Linked DNA regions of Prochlorococcus marinus str. MIT 9313. The protein of the gene in region 1 interacts with the protein of each later gene in a pairwise test. Links are inferred from orthologs where the notes say so. Each region holds a gene or a part of one and is shown in the gene's direction. Other genes may lie near its edges. The genes, in order: AKG35_RS01090 and ftsZ.

What was found.
Region 2: the proteins of AKG35_RS01090 (region 1) and ftsZ interact in binary tests that used the Bacillus subtilis proteins (3 or more experiments, as listed by UniProt). The link is inferred for Prochlorococcus marinus str. MIT 9313 from one-to-one orthologs.

The regions. Positions count from the first base shown.
Region 1 is NC_005071.1:234,911-241,090, forward strand. Bases 2,150-4,976 are described here. They hold AKG35_RS01090 (cell division protein SepF), read left to right. Parts: upstream 2,150-3,184; coding sequence 3,185-3,769; downstream 3,770-4,976. Other genes in these bases: AKG35_RS01080 (PipX family protein), read left to right, coding at 2,150-2,372; AKG35_RS01085 (YggS family pyridoxal phosphate-dependent enzyme), read left to right, coding at 2,380-3,057; proC (pyrroline-5-carboxylate reductase), read left to right, coding at 3,777-4,601; AKG35_RS01100 (glycosyltransferase family 4 protein), read right to left, coding at 4,603-4,976. Outside these bases: ribosome biogenesis GTPase Der, read left to right, coding at 1-1,170; AKG35_RS01075 (CbiQ family ECF transporter T component), read left to right, coding at 1,174-2,088; more of AKG35_RS01080, read left to right, coding at 2,106-2,149; more of AKG35_RS01100, read right to left, coding at 4,977-5,781; AKG35_RS01105 (MFS transporter), read right to left, coding at 5,812-6,180. UniProt on the Bacillus subtilis protein: Cell division protein that is part of the divisome complex and is recruited early to the Z-ring. Probably stimulates Z-ring formation, perhaps through the cross-linking of FtsZ protofilaments. Its function overlaps with FtsA.
Region 2 is NC_005071.1:362,468-368,618, reverse strand. The notes cover bases 1,375-4,172. They hold ftsZ (cell division protein FtsZ), read left to right. Parts: upstream 1,375-2,117; coding sequence 2,118-3,227; downstream 3,228-4,172. Other genes in these bases: panB (3-methyl-2-oxobutanoate hydroxymethyltransferase), read left to right, coding at 3,382-4,172; AKG35_RS01710 (cell division protein FtsQ/DivIB), read left to right, coding at 1,375-1,929. Also shown: AKG35_RS01720 (D-alanine--D-alanine ligase family protein), read left to right, coding at 1-664; AKG35_RS01715 (hypothetical protein), read left to right, coding at 713-1,123; more of AKG35_RS01710, read left to right, coding at 1,120-1,374; more of panB, read left to right, coding at 4,173-4,200; AKG35_RS01685 (PIN/TRAM domain-containing protein), read left to right, coding at 5,436-6,151. UniProt on the Bacillus subtilis protein: Essential cell division protein that forms a contractile ring structure (Z ring) at the future cell division site. The regulation of the ring assembly controls the timing and the location of cell division.

The DNA.
Region 1 (6,180 bases):
AGTGAGTTTTTGCCCGAGATTCGCGAACAGGCCAACTTGGCTCTGGCGGAAGCCTCTGTAGCACTGGTGATTGTTGATGGCCAGCAGGGTGTTACGGCTGCAGATGAGTCGATCGCTGAATGGTTACGCACGCAACCATGCCCCACGCTGGTAGCAGTAAATAAGTGCGAATCACCAGATCAGGGTTTGGCGATGGCGGCCGAGTTTTGGCGTCTTGGCCTGGGAGAGCCTTTCCCGATTTCTGCAATCCATGGGGCTGGCACAGGTGATCTGCTCGATCGTGTGCTTTCTCTTCTGCCGCCAAAGCATGAGGAGCCAGAAGAGGATGAACCGATTCAGATGGCCATCATTGGCAGGCCCAATGTGGGTAAATCAAGCCTGCTCAATGCCATTTGTGGTGAGCCACGCGCGATTGTTAGCCCGATTCGTGGCACCACCCGCGACACCATCGATACACGTCTTGAACGTGAAGGCCATCCTTGGAGACTGATCGATACAGCTGGCATACGCCGTCGGCGCAGTGTGAATTACGGCCCTGAGTTTTTTGGCATCAACCGGAGTTTTAAGGCGATTGAACGCAGCGATGTGTGTGTGTTGGTGATTGATGCCCTTGATGGGGTCACAGAACAGGATCAGCGCCTGGCCGGCAGGATTGAAGATGATGGCCGCGCATGCGTGCTGGTGGTGAACAAATGGGATGCGGTTGAGAAAGATAGTCACACCATGCCGATGGTTGAAAAAGAGCTGCGCGCCAAGCTTTACTTTCTCGATTGGGCCACGATGTTGTTCACTTCTGCACTCACTGGGCAGCGGGTGGAAAGTATCTTTGCTTTGGCCTCCTTGGCAGTTGAGCAGCACCGTCGTCGGGTGAGCACCTCGGTGGTGAATGAGGTGTTGAAGGAAGCCTTGAGTTGGCGTAGTCCACCCACGTCCCGTGGGGGTCGCCAGGGACGCCTTTATTACGGCACTCAAGTGGCGAGCAGGCCGCCTAGTTTCACCTTGTTTGTCAATGACCCGAAGTTGTTTGGCGATACGTACCGCCGCTATGTGGAACGGCAGTTACGAGAAGGGCTTGGTTTTGATGGCACTCCCTTGAAGCTGTTTTGGCGCGGTAAACAGCAACGGGCTGCCGAACGCGAGCTAGCTCGTCAGCAGAACCGTTTGGGATAGGTCATGGACTGGTTGCGTCAGCTTCCGATCGGGCAGTACGTGGCTGGCAACTCTGGTTGGTTGCGTCGTCTTGATCCCCGTTTGAAGCTGGCCTGGGTGTTGATGTTCCTGCTCACGCCAGTACTGGCTGGCTCGTTGTGGCGGATTGGTTTGGTTGTTGCGCTTCTCTTGATCACCTTGGCCAGTGGTCTGCCGGTGCGGATCTGGTGGCGATCGTTGCTGCTGTTGCTGTTTCTTGGCGCTCTTGTGGGCTTGTTCGCCATGATGTTGCCGACGGGGGAAACCGCTGCCACCCTTGCTGTGCGCTCGCCGCAAGAACTGCCGGGGGCGAGTGTGACCAGTCTGTCTTGGGAGTTGCTGCGGCTTGGCCCCCTGCGCCTTGGTCCTTTGGCATTGGGGCCCTTTGTGGTTAGTCGTCGTTCTGCTGAGTTGGGATTAAACACCTCCACTCTCATCTTCACTGTGGTGCATAGCGTCAACTTGATGTTGCTCACCACCCAGCCGGAAGATTTGGTTTGGGCTCTGAGCTGGTGCCTGGCACCGCTGGCCTTGATTGGTGTACCTGTCGATCGGCTTAGCTTTCAGTTACTGCTTGCCTTGCGCTTTCTACCCCTGGTGCAGGAGGAGTTACAGAACCTTTTACGGTCTCTCGCTAGCCGAGCCGTGAACTTGCGGCAGTTGGGTTTCAAGGCCTCCTTTGCTTTGATTCTCTCAGTGGGCGAACGCCTTTTAGCCAACATCCTCTTGCGAGCTGAACAAGGAGCAGAAGCTTTGCTTGCTCGTGGAGGTCTTTTGTTGCCGCCCGATCAGTTCCGCCCTCAGGTGTTATTGACTGGAGCGTCCCTTTGGCTCAACATCGCTTCGGCAATGTTGCTGCTATTTGTGCTTGGCTTGCGTGGGAAGTACGGTGCTTTGTAGATGATGAACTGTTGCAGGTGAGCGCCGAGCGCTATCTCAATCACCCCACGTTCGGAATGCTCTATCTCGTGGCCCCCGCCGGCGATGGTCGAGACGTTTACGCCACGCTCTATGCCCAGAGGATGTTTTTTCTCGTCACCCTGCAACCTCGAGGGGCACAGTTTGAGGTGATTCCCTATCAAGACGCGCGCCATTACGCCGAACTTCATCTGACCCATTGTCGGCGTGATCGCTCCCCTGAGTACGAGAGTTGGCAGCAGTTGTTTGCTCAGACCTTTATCTGAGGTTGATGTGACGTTGTCTGCTCGTTGGCACGATCTGGTTGATCGGCTTGCTGATGGAGTTCATCTTTTGGCTGTGAGTAAGGGGCATCCCGCAACTTTGATCCGTCAACTTGCCGAGCTTGGTCAGCAGGATTTTGGCGAGAGTCGCTTGCAGGAGGCTTTGCCCAAGTTGGAGGCCTTGGCTGATCTCAAAGGTCTGCGTTGGCATTTCATTGGACGTCTACAGGCGAACAAGGTGCGGGGAGTGGTGAGATCCTTTGCCGTGATCCATTCCGTGGATTCTCTGGCTTTAGCAGAACGCATTTCAAGAATTGCTGTTGAAGAGCAGTGCTGCCCGCAGGTGATGTTGCAGGTCAAATTTCGCGATGATCCCTCTAAGGGTGGTTTCTCTCAAGAGCAGCTCAAGCAGGCCTGGCCCGATCTGATCCAGTTGTCTCATTTGCAGTTGATTGGTCTGATGACAATGGCTCCTATAGGGCTTTCACTCGAGCAACGTCAGGAGCTTTTTGGGCAGTGTCGTGAACTTGCTGATCAGCTTGGCTTGCCTGATTGCTCGATGGGAATGAGCGGTGATTGGCTTGAAGCTATGCATGCAGGGGCTACCTGGTTACGGTTGGGGTCACTTCTCTTTGGCGCGCGTTCAATGGCTAAGTCTTCTTCCGTAGATGACATTAATGCTGTCTAAACCCTTGCCCCGGCCTGATTAGAGCGCTATTTAGGTGTCAGGTTAAGCAGTCTTCCTCTAAGGGGAACTTGCCTTCAGTCGGTTTTAAGCCGATTTACGTTCACATCATCGCGAGAGGATTCCACCGGTGTCGCTTATTTCCCGTCTTCGTGCTGTCGTCGCTGGTGATGACTATCTCGACAGCGATTACGACGACCTCGATTACGACACCGATGACCATATGGATGCTGATCACAGAAGTGATCATGCCAGTGGCGGTGCTTTGGCGACGCCATCAGACTCCAGCCCTTTTGATCTCGGCGGGGGTTTCTCCGGTTCCAATGTGATTGGTATGCCAGGGGTTGGTTCGACTTCTGCTGAGGTGAACCTGATGGAACCAAGGAGTTTTGATGAAATGCCTCGTGCCATTCAGGCCCTGCGAGAACGCAAGACTGTGATCCTCAATCTCACGATGATGGAACCTGATCAGGCGCAGCGTGCGGTGGATTTTGTTGCTGGTGGCACCTTTGCTATTGATGGTCACCAAGAGCGGGTAGGAGAGAGCATTTTTCTCTTTGCTCCTAGTTGTGTCACGGTTTCCAATACCAGTTATGACGAGGCTTCTGCGCCATCGATGGTGAGCCAGGATCACGATTCAGTACCGTCATCGTCTCAACAAACTGGTGCGGCGCCTGTTCCGGCCTGGGAGGCCACCAGCGCTGGTGGCCTCTAATCACTCCATGCCCTGCTCTTTGGGGGTAATCGGCCTGGGTCGAATGGCCCAGGCTCTTGTTTTGCCGTTGTTGAAGCAGGGAGAGCTTGCTCCGCAGCAGCTTGTTGCGGTTGTGGGCTGTGGCGCAAGTGTTGAACGTCTCGCAGATCAGTTGCCAATCGGTCTGCGTTTGAAAGCTGCAGATGATCCCACTGCGGCAGAGGCATGGATGGCGCCCATTCAATTGCTAGCGGTGAAACCGCAGCAGCTTGACCAGATAGCGGCTTCAGCAGCTCGTCTTAAGAAAACTGCAGATGGGCCGCACCTGTTGATTTCTGTGCTTGCTGGCGTGAGCTTGGCGCGTTTGCAGCAGGCTTTCCCCGCTCATGCCTGTGTGCGTGCCGTTCCAAATACCCCTGCCTTGGTTGGCGCTGGGCTTACTGGATTGTCTTGGGGAGAGGGCGTCACGCCAGAGCAACGCCTAGCGGTTGAGCGATTGTTTTTGCCGGTGAGCGAGGTGCTGGAATTGCCGGAGTCGCAGCTGGATGCTTTTTTGGCGTTGACGTCATCCGGCCCTGCCTATGTGGCACTGGTGGCTGAGGCGATGGCTGATGGTGCAGTAGCGGCAGGCCTGCCGAGATCCTTGGCCCATCATCTTGCCCATCGCACCCTTGCTGGCACAGCCGCCTTGCTTAAGCAGCAGAAACTGCATCCTGCGGAGCTTAAAGACATGGTGACCTCTCCGGGTGGCACCACGATTGCCGCACTGCGCAAGCTTGAGCGGGCAGGGGTTCGTTCTGCTTTGATTGAGGCGGTTGTTGCAGCTGCTCAACGTAGCCGTGAACTGGCTTGAGTTAGGCCGCCATCTTTGTCGCTCCTAATAAGCCGCGGTAGAGCGTTTCCAGGTCATCGATGTTGCGGGTGATGGTGTATCGCTCCAGCACGCGCATACGGGCGCGGCGGCCCAGTTCGGCTGTTAGTACGGGCTGATCGCGGAGCACCGGCAGCAGGGTGCGTAATTGGCTGGTGACACCCTGTGTGCTTAAGACGATGCCTGCACCGCCATCCAACACTTCCCCATCAGCCCCGGCGTCTGTGGCCACGCAGGCTGTACCTGTTGCCATCGCCTCTAGTAGTGCCAGAGATAGACCTTCGACCAGGCTTGGCAGCATGAAGACTTCAGCGCATTGCAGTAGGGCCACCTTGGTATTGAGATCTGACTCATAGCCCCACCAGAGCACGTCGTTTTCTTTTGTTGGGGTTGAGTTGTTTTGCAGGGTCGAACGCAGAGGGCCATCGCCAACGATGACCAGTCGGCAGCCCTTGGTCTCTACCAGCCGCCAAGCGCGCAGCAGTGCCTCCACATTTTTTTCTGCTGCGATGCGTCCCATGTAGAGGAAAATTCGTTCATTCCCCACACGTCCAAGCACCTCTTGCTGCATTGGGTTGCTGCATTGGGGACTTGTTGGTGCCCAACATTCAGGATCGACTCCGTTGGGGATCACGGCGAGTCGTTGTTCCTGTACTCCAAGTTTGGTAAGAACCTCAGCTTGCAGCTCGGAGAAGACGATTACCTTGTCATAGCGAGCCAGGGCAGGGGCGTAGAGCTGATACGTGAGCTGTTGTGTGCCAGCCGTGAGGTGGCGCATGCCGCTATCAAATGGTGGGTGGAAAGTTGCCACTAATGGCACACCGATTTGCTCGCAGAGTTCTGGCAGCCGGAAGTCGAGGGGGGAAAGGGTGAGGCTGGCGTGGACGAGATCGGGTTGCAGCCTTTCTAATGATTCTCTGAGTTCTCGCTGCGCTCCAGGGAAGGGAATGGTGTAAACCTGTGACTTCACTAGGTATGGAAGGCTCACTTCTGGGTCATTGGCCAACAGTGCGCTCTCGCCGTTGCTAAGGCCGCCTGGAGTGTCGAAGTGAATAAAACTGGTCTGATGGCCGCGTTGTCTTAGGGCCTCAGTCGTATTGAGACCGTAGGTGACGTTGCCGCAGAACGGTGTTTTTTTGCCTAGCCAGGCAATGTGAGCCACCTGCTGCAATCCTCCTGCCGAATGTGAAAGCTAGCAGCGCTGCCAAGGGCGCTCTAATAAAGCTGCTACTAGGGCCAGTGCAGCAAGCAACCACAGCACTGGCACGAGCCCATAGCTGCTCACCAGAGCGCCAGCCAGCACAAGAGGCAGACTAAGGGTGATGTTGATGAGGTTGTTTTGTAGACCAAACACCTTGCCGCGCTGTGCTTCTGGCGTGTCTTCCTGGATGGTGGTCTGGGCTGGAATCGCTACAAGGGCTGCTCCCACGCCCAGCAAGCCGCATAGCAAAAGAGTTGGTCCCAGAGAACCAAGCACTCCCCCAAGCAGCACAAGGGTGCAGGCGATTGTGCCCAGGCCGGTTGCGCACAAGTTGCGGCGGTTGAAGCGGTGGCCGGTTTG
Region 2 (6,151 bases), 130 kb from region 1 along the record:
CAGCATGGACAAGTTGGCCATGAAAGCCGCTTTCGCTGCAGCAGGGTTACCACAGGTGCCTTACGCCGCCGTTGATGCCGCAGATCTCCTTGAAACCGAATCGCGTCAAGGCGTCGCCAAACACTTGGAGGCCAAACTCAAATACCCATGTTTTGTCAAACCCGCCAACCTGGGTTCTTCAGTCGGTATCAGCAAAGCTCAAAACCGCAACGAGCTGCTTATCGGTCTCGATAAGGCTGCCAGCCTTGATCGGCGCATTGTGGTGGAGCAGGGAGTGAGCGCAAGAGAGCTTGAATGCGCTGTCCTAGGCAAGCGTGAACTGCAAACCTCTGTCGTAGGGGAGATTTGCTTTGATGCGGACTGGTACGACTACGACACCAAATACAGCGAAAATTGCAGCCATACGCTCATTCCAGCGCCTCTACCAGAGGGAGTTGAAGCACAAATCCGCACACTGGCGTTACAAGCCTGTCGCTGCGTAGCCGCCCATGGCATGGCCAGGGTCGACTTTTTTTACAACGCTGCACGCAATGAAATTTGGCTCAATGAGATCAACACCCTGCCAGGCTTCACATCTCAGAGCATGTATCCAATGCTCTGGGAGGCTTCTGGTGTAACGCTCGAAGAGCTCGTGAGCCAACTTGTGATCACAGCGAGAGAATAAACAAGTTCCAACTTGATGGCATTCCGGACTTCCATCTTTGACCTGCCAATGATTCACGGTCTGCTCTGGTTCCCCCTGCTCCTGGTTTTTGTGCTTCTCACTGCTCTCGGGTGGCTAGAGAGGCGGCGGCAAAACCTCTTCCGCGTCTGGGCTGAGGACTCTGAGCTATCCAAACTTGACGGCTCAGGAGCTGCTCGACTGAAACAAGGCATGCTCAGCTGGAGCAGCTTTGAAGCAGGCCGTTTCCAAGAGCAGGGCAACTTTGAAGTCACCAAGCTGGAGATGCTGGAACTGATGGCCCTGACCTCAGGGGAAGCTCCTCTCACCCAAGAATCTCAGGGCCGTTGTCGACTTCGGCTGATCGGCAATGGCCAAGAAATGGATGTGCCCTTTGCCGATGCAGAACAGGCTCGCCGTTGGGTGGATCAGCTGATGGCCCGGGCACGCTGTGACCTGTGAGCTCATCCACCCCTGATCGACGGCCTGCAAACGGCCCAGGGGTAGAAAGGCGGCGCCGGTTGCGCCAACAACGCCGCCGAGAGCAACTGATCTACCTCTGGCGAATGTTGACATTCATCTCTATTGCAGCAGGCCTGGGATGGGTACTACTCAGCCAAGGATGGAGCCTCAACAACGCCAAGCAAATCCATGTGCAAGGCAGCCGCAACATCCAAACAAACACCGTGATCAAGGCCGGTGCGCTCCACTTCCCCCAGCCACTTCTTGGTTTCAATCCCAAAGAACTAGAGCAGACCCTGCTGCGCAAACTGCCGCTCAACTCGGTCGTCGTGCAAAGGCGCCTACTCCCTCCAGGAATAGATGTGGCTCTTCAAGAACGAAAACCCGTTGCTTATGCACTACGAAAACGCGCCTATGGCCAAGAGCAGGGCATGGTCGACAGCACTGCGATGTGGATACCACTCAACGTGGCAAAACAAGGCGAGCGTCCCTCTACAAACTTGACTGTAGAAGGCTGGACGGCCAGCAAACGGCAAGCCATTTCCCAGGTACTGGAGCAACGAAATCAGCTTGGTAGCCCCCTAGAGCGAATCCTCGTGGCTCCTGATGGAGAGCTCAGCCTGCAAACCAAGACCCTTGGCCTGATTCAGCTAGGCAGCAATAGCACCCTGCTGAAGGAGCAACTAGAAACTGTGGCCCAATTGAGCAAAACCCTGCCGTCAAGTTTTCGCCATAAAACAGGCACAACAATCGACATGAGCGATCCCTCCAAACCGGAACTGCAAATGCCCCAACCTTCTAAGTGAGGTCAATCGTCCTGCAAGGCATGCCAAGCAAAAGCAATGACAGATGACCTGAAATCGCCAAATGTCCGTTACAGAGATGGCGCAAAAAATCAACTGTGTTGAAACTTTCAGCGAAAAGCTCCCACACAGACATAATGCATCAACACCTCAATGGTTCGACATCGACAATGGAGATGGCGATCAAAAACATGTCCATGTCCACCTCCATGGAGACCGCAGGGATCCTTCCCAGCCAATCAGCTCGCATTGAAGTAATTGGCGTCGGCGGAGGCGGCAGCAATGCCGTCAACCGCATGATTCTCAGTGACCTCGATGGTGTGAACTATCGGGTCATGAATACGGACGCTCAGGCCCTGCTTCAGTCTGCAGCCAGTAACCGCGTGCAGCTGGGTCAGACCCTTACGAGAGGGTTAGGAGCTGGCGGTAATCCCAGCATCGGCCAGAAGGCGGCGGAGGAATCTCGAGCAGAACTGCAACAAGCTCTGCAAGGAGTCGATCTCGTCTTCATCGCCGTTGGCATGGGTGGCGGAACCGGCACTGGTGCCGCTCCAGTGGTTGCCGAAGTTGCCAAGGAAAGCGGTGCGCTCACTGTGGGCATCGTCACCAAACCCTTTAGCTTTGAGGGACGTCGTCGCATGCGACAGGCCGCTGAAGGCATTGGCCGCCTGGCCGATCATGTGGATACCTTGATTGTGATCCCCAACGACCGCATTAAAGACGTCATCTCCGAAGCTCCGCTTCAAGAAGCCTTCCGAAGTGCAGATGACATCCTGCGTATGGGTGTTAAAGGTATCAGTGACATCATCACCTGCCCTGGCCTTGTCAATGTGGACTTCGCCGACGTGCGTTCGGTGATGACCGAAGCCGGCACGGCCCTGCTAGGGATTGGTGAAGGTTCAGGACGTTCCAGGGCGATAGAAGCAGCCCAGGCTGCCATCAGCAGTCCGCTACTGGAAGCGGCCCGCATCGACGGAGCCAAAGGTTGCGTCATCAACATCAGCGGCGGTCGCGACATGACCCTTGAGGACATGACCTCCGCATCGGAAGTGATCTACGACGTGGTCGATCCAGAAGCCAACATCATTGTTGGAGCTGTTGTAGACGAGAAACTCGAAGGTGAAGTTCACGTCACCGTGATCGCCACAGGCTTTGAAGGCAACCAGCCTTACCGGAGCGAACGCTCAATCAACAAGATTGCCTCTCAATCGATCTATAGCCAGCCTGAAGCCAACGAATCGGGCGCACGAATTCCAGAATTTCTGCGCAAGCGTCAACCTCGCAACGATAACGAGATCTAACCTTCATCCATGTGGGTGACCCGGAGTCCACGCCTGTCACGAGCATCCCGTGTGGCTGCTCCCTTCCGGTCCTGACCAGATTTAGGCGTCGCGGCCGCATGGGTCCGAGTCAACACGATGCTAGCAATGGACCCTCGAGGGCCTGGAGAAGCAGATGCGCCCCAGCGAATTAACTCAACTCAAGCAGGACGGGCGAGCGATCAGCATCCTCACAGCCTGGGATGGCATAAGTGCGGCCTTGGTTGAGGCCGCTGGAGCCGATGTGGTTCTAGTAGGAGACTCCCTAGCGATGGTGGCACTGTGCCATGCAACCACCCTGCCTGTGACAGTGGAGCAGATGCTCCACCACACCAAAGCGGTGGGGAGGGGTTTCACTCGCCCTCTGCCACAACAGCCCCTCGTCGTCTGCGACCTCCCATTCCTGAGCTACCAATGCGGAGAAGACAAGGCTGTAGCTGCAGCTGGAAGCCTGCTCAAGCACTCCTGTGCAGCCGCCGTGAAGCTAGAAGGAGCAGAGCCAGAGGTCCTAGCAGTCATTGAGCGTCTGGTGCGCATGGGGATCCCAGTCATGGGGCATTTGGGCCTCACTCCACAAGCAGTACATCAGCTCGGCTACCGCCGTCAGGCGGAGGACCCTCGCAGCCAAGCGCAAATGCTGCAACAAGCAAAACAACTTGAGCAAGCGGGCTGTTTCGCCCTGGTGGTCGAACATGTGCCGAGTTCCATCGCTCGTTGCCTGAGTCAACAACTCACCATCCCCGTGATCGGTATCGGCGCTGGCGAAGATTGCGATGGACAGGTAAGGGTCACCGCTGACCTGTTGGGACTGACTCCCAGCCAACCCCCCTTCAGTCAACCATTGATCCAAGGTCGCCAGCTGTGCGTAGAAGCCCTTCAAGGTTGGGTGAAGCAACTGCATCAGCAGGCAAAGACTGCCACCACAACAACATCTCCACCAGAACCTGATTGCTGATGGCCATCCCCTCGGGGTCACTGAGCTGCCAACGTCGTCCATGCAGCTCTAACCAGCCCCGATCCAACGCCGCCTGCCAGCGCACCTGCAACGACGGCAATAGAGCGTTGCACTGCTCATGAGTCCAGCCCCAAGCCCTACTGAGGGCCTCAAGATCAACTCCCTCACGGCAACGCAAACCCACCAACAACCGTTCATCCAGAGGTAAGGGTCTTGCCTGAGCCGCAACTAGAGAGGAATCCAGTCCTTCTGCCTCCTGAACCTCAATCCAGTTGCAGTAACCATCCCTTGTGCGCGGACGAGCCAGCCTCTCGCCCCAGGGCGCACTGGTCGCACCCTGACCAAACGCCCACCACCCTGCCCCACTCCAATACACGCGGTTGTGCCGTGAGGCGTGCCCTGGCAAGGCGTAATTGGAGATTTCATAGCGGCCAAATCCTTCCTGACGAAGCAAGACACTGGTGGTCTGCATCTGCTCAGCTGCTAAATCATTATCGGGCAAATCCAACTCACCCCGCCGCTGACGCCAAGCAAATACCGTGCCTGGTTCAACAGATAAATCGTAGATAGAAAGATGAGGTGAACCAGTATCAATAGCCTCAACAAGCTGTTGCTTCCAAGCCACCAGCTCCTGTCCTGGCAGGTTCTGGATGAGATCCAAACTCCAACTTTTCAGCTCTCCGCACTGATGAGCCTGATGCAACCATCCGCAAGCCTCCAGTAAATGGTGGCGACGATGACGGCGCCCAAGCGTCTCGAGCACTGCATCATCGAAACTCTGCCCACCCAAGCTCACCCTGTTGACACCAGCCGCTAACACGGCCTGTAGATAAGCCTGATCGAAACTAGCTGGATCCATTTCCAGTGTGATTTCTGCACCAAGCTGAACGCCAAACCGTTGCCGTAGCTGATCCAACAGGGCACCAATCTGAGCTGAGCTGAGCAGAGATGGTGTTCCCCCGCCGATGTAAACCGTGGCCAGCGTTGGCCCAGGCTTGACAAGCGCAATCTCCCGTTGCAATAGCTGCAGATAAGACTGAATCGAGGCGCTGCCAGAGCCCTTAGCCCCATTGGCATGATCGCCAAGGGGCACGACAGCGAAATCGCAATAAAAGCAACGCCGATGGCAGAAAGGAATGTGCAGATAGGCACTGCGAGGTGGCAACACAGCAAGACCTTCTCTCATCAATCAATCCGCAAAGGTGCGGACATCTGCCCGGGCCAAGCTCCAGAGGATGGTGCATGCTGCCTGCATCCGGAGCGAGCAGACACGATCTGACCCCATGGTTGACCTGCTCATCCTGGTGCTGTTTCTGATCTCTGGCGCGGCCACTGGCTGGCTTGGAGTTGAGCTGTTGCCCGAACGGCTTCTAGAGCAAACGATCAATATCGATCGACTGAGGTTGGTCCTGAGTGGGTTGAGCGCCTGCTTTGGACTTTTGGCTGGATTCTTCTTCCAGCGACTGCGGCAAAGGCTGATGCAGCAGGTTCGCACCATGCCCACCGACCTCTTGGTCAGTCGAGCCGTAGGCCTCATTCTTGGCCTACTGGTTGCCAATTTGCTCCTGGCACCAATCCTGCTTTTGCCCCTCCCATTTGAGGTGGTGTTGGTAAAGCCTCTGGCCGCAGTACTGAGCAATGTCTTCTTTGGAGTCCTTGGATACAACCTGGCGGAGGTCCACGGCCGCACACTGCTACGCCTGTTCAATCCCAACAGCACCGAGGCGTTACTGGTCGCCGATGGGGTTCTAACACCTGCCACTGCAAAGATTCTCGACACCAGCGTGATCATCGATGGCCGCATTAATGGACTACTGGCCTGCGGACTGCTGGAAGGTCAGGCAATCGTGGCCCAAACCGTTATTGATGAACTGCAACAGCTGGCCGATTCAAGCAATGCCGAAAAACGAGCCAAAGGTCGACGCGGTTTGAAGTTGCTCACTGAATTACG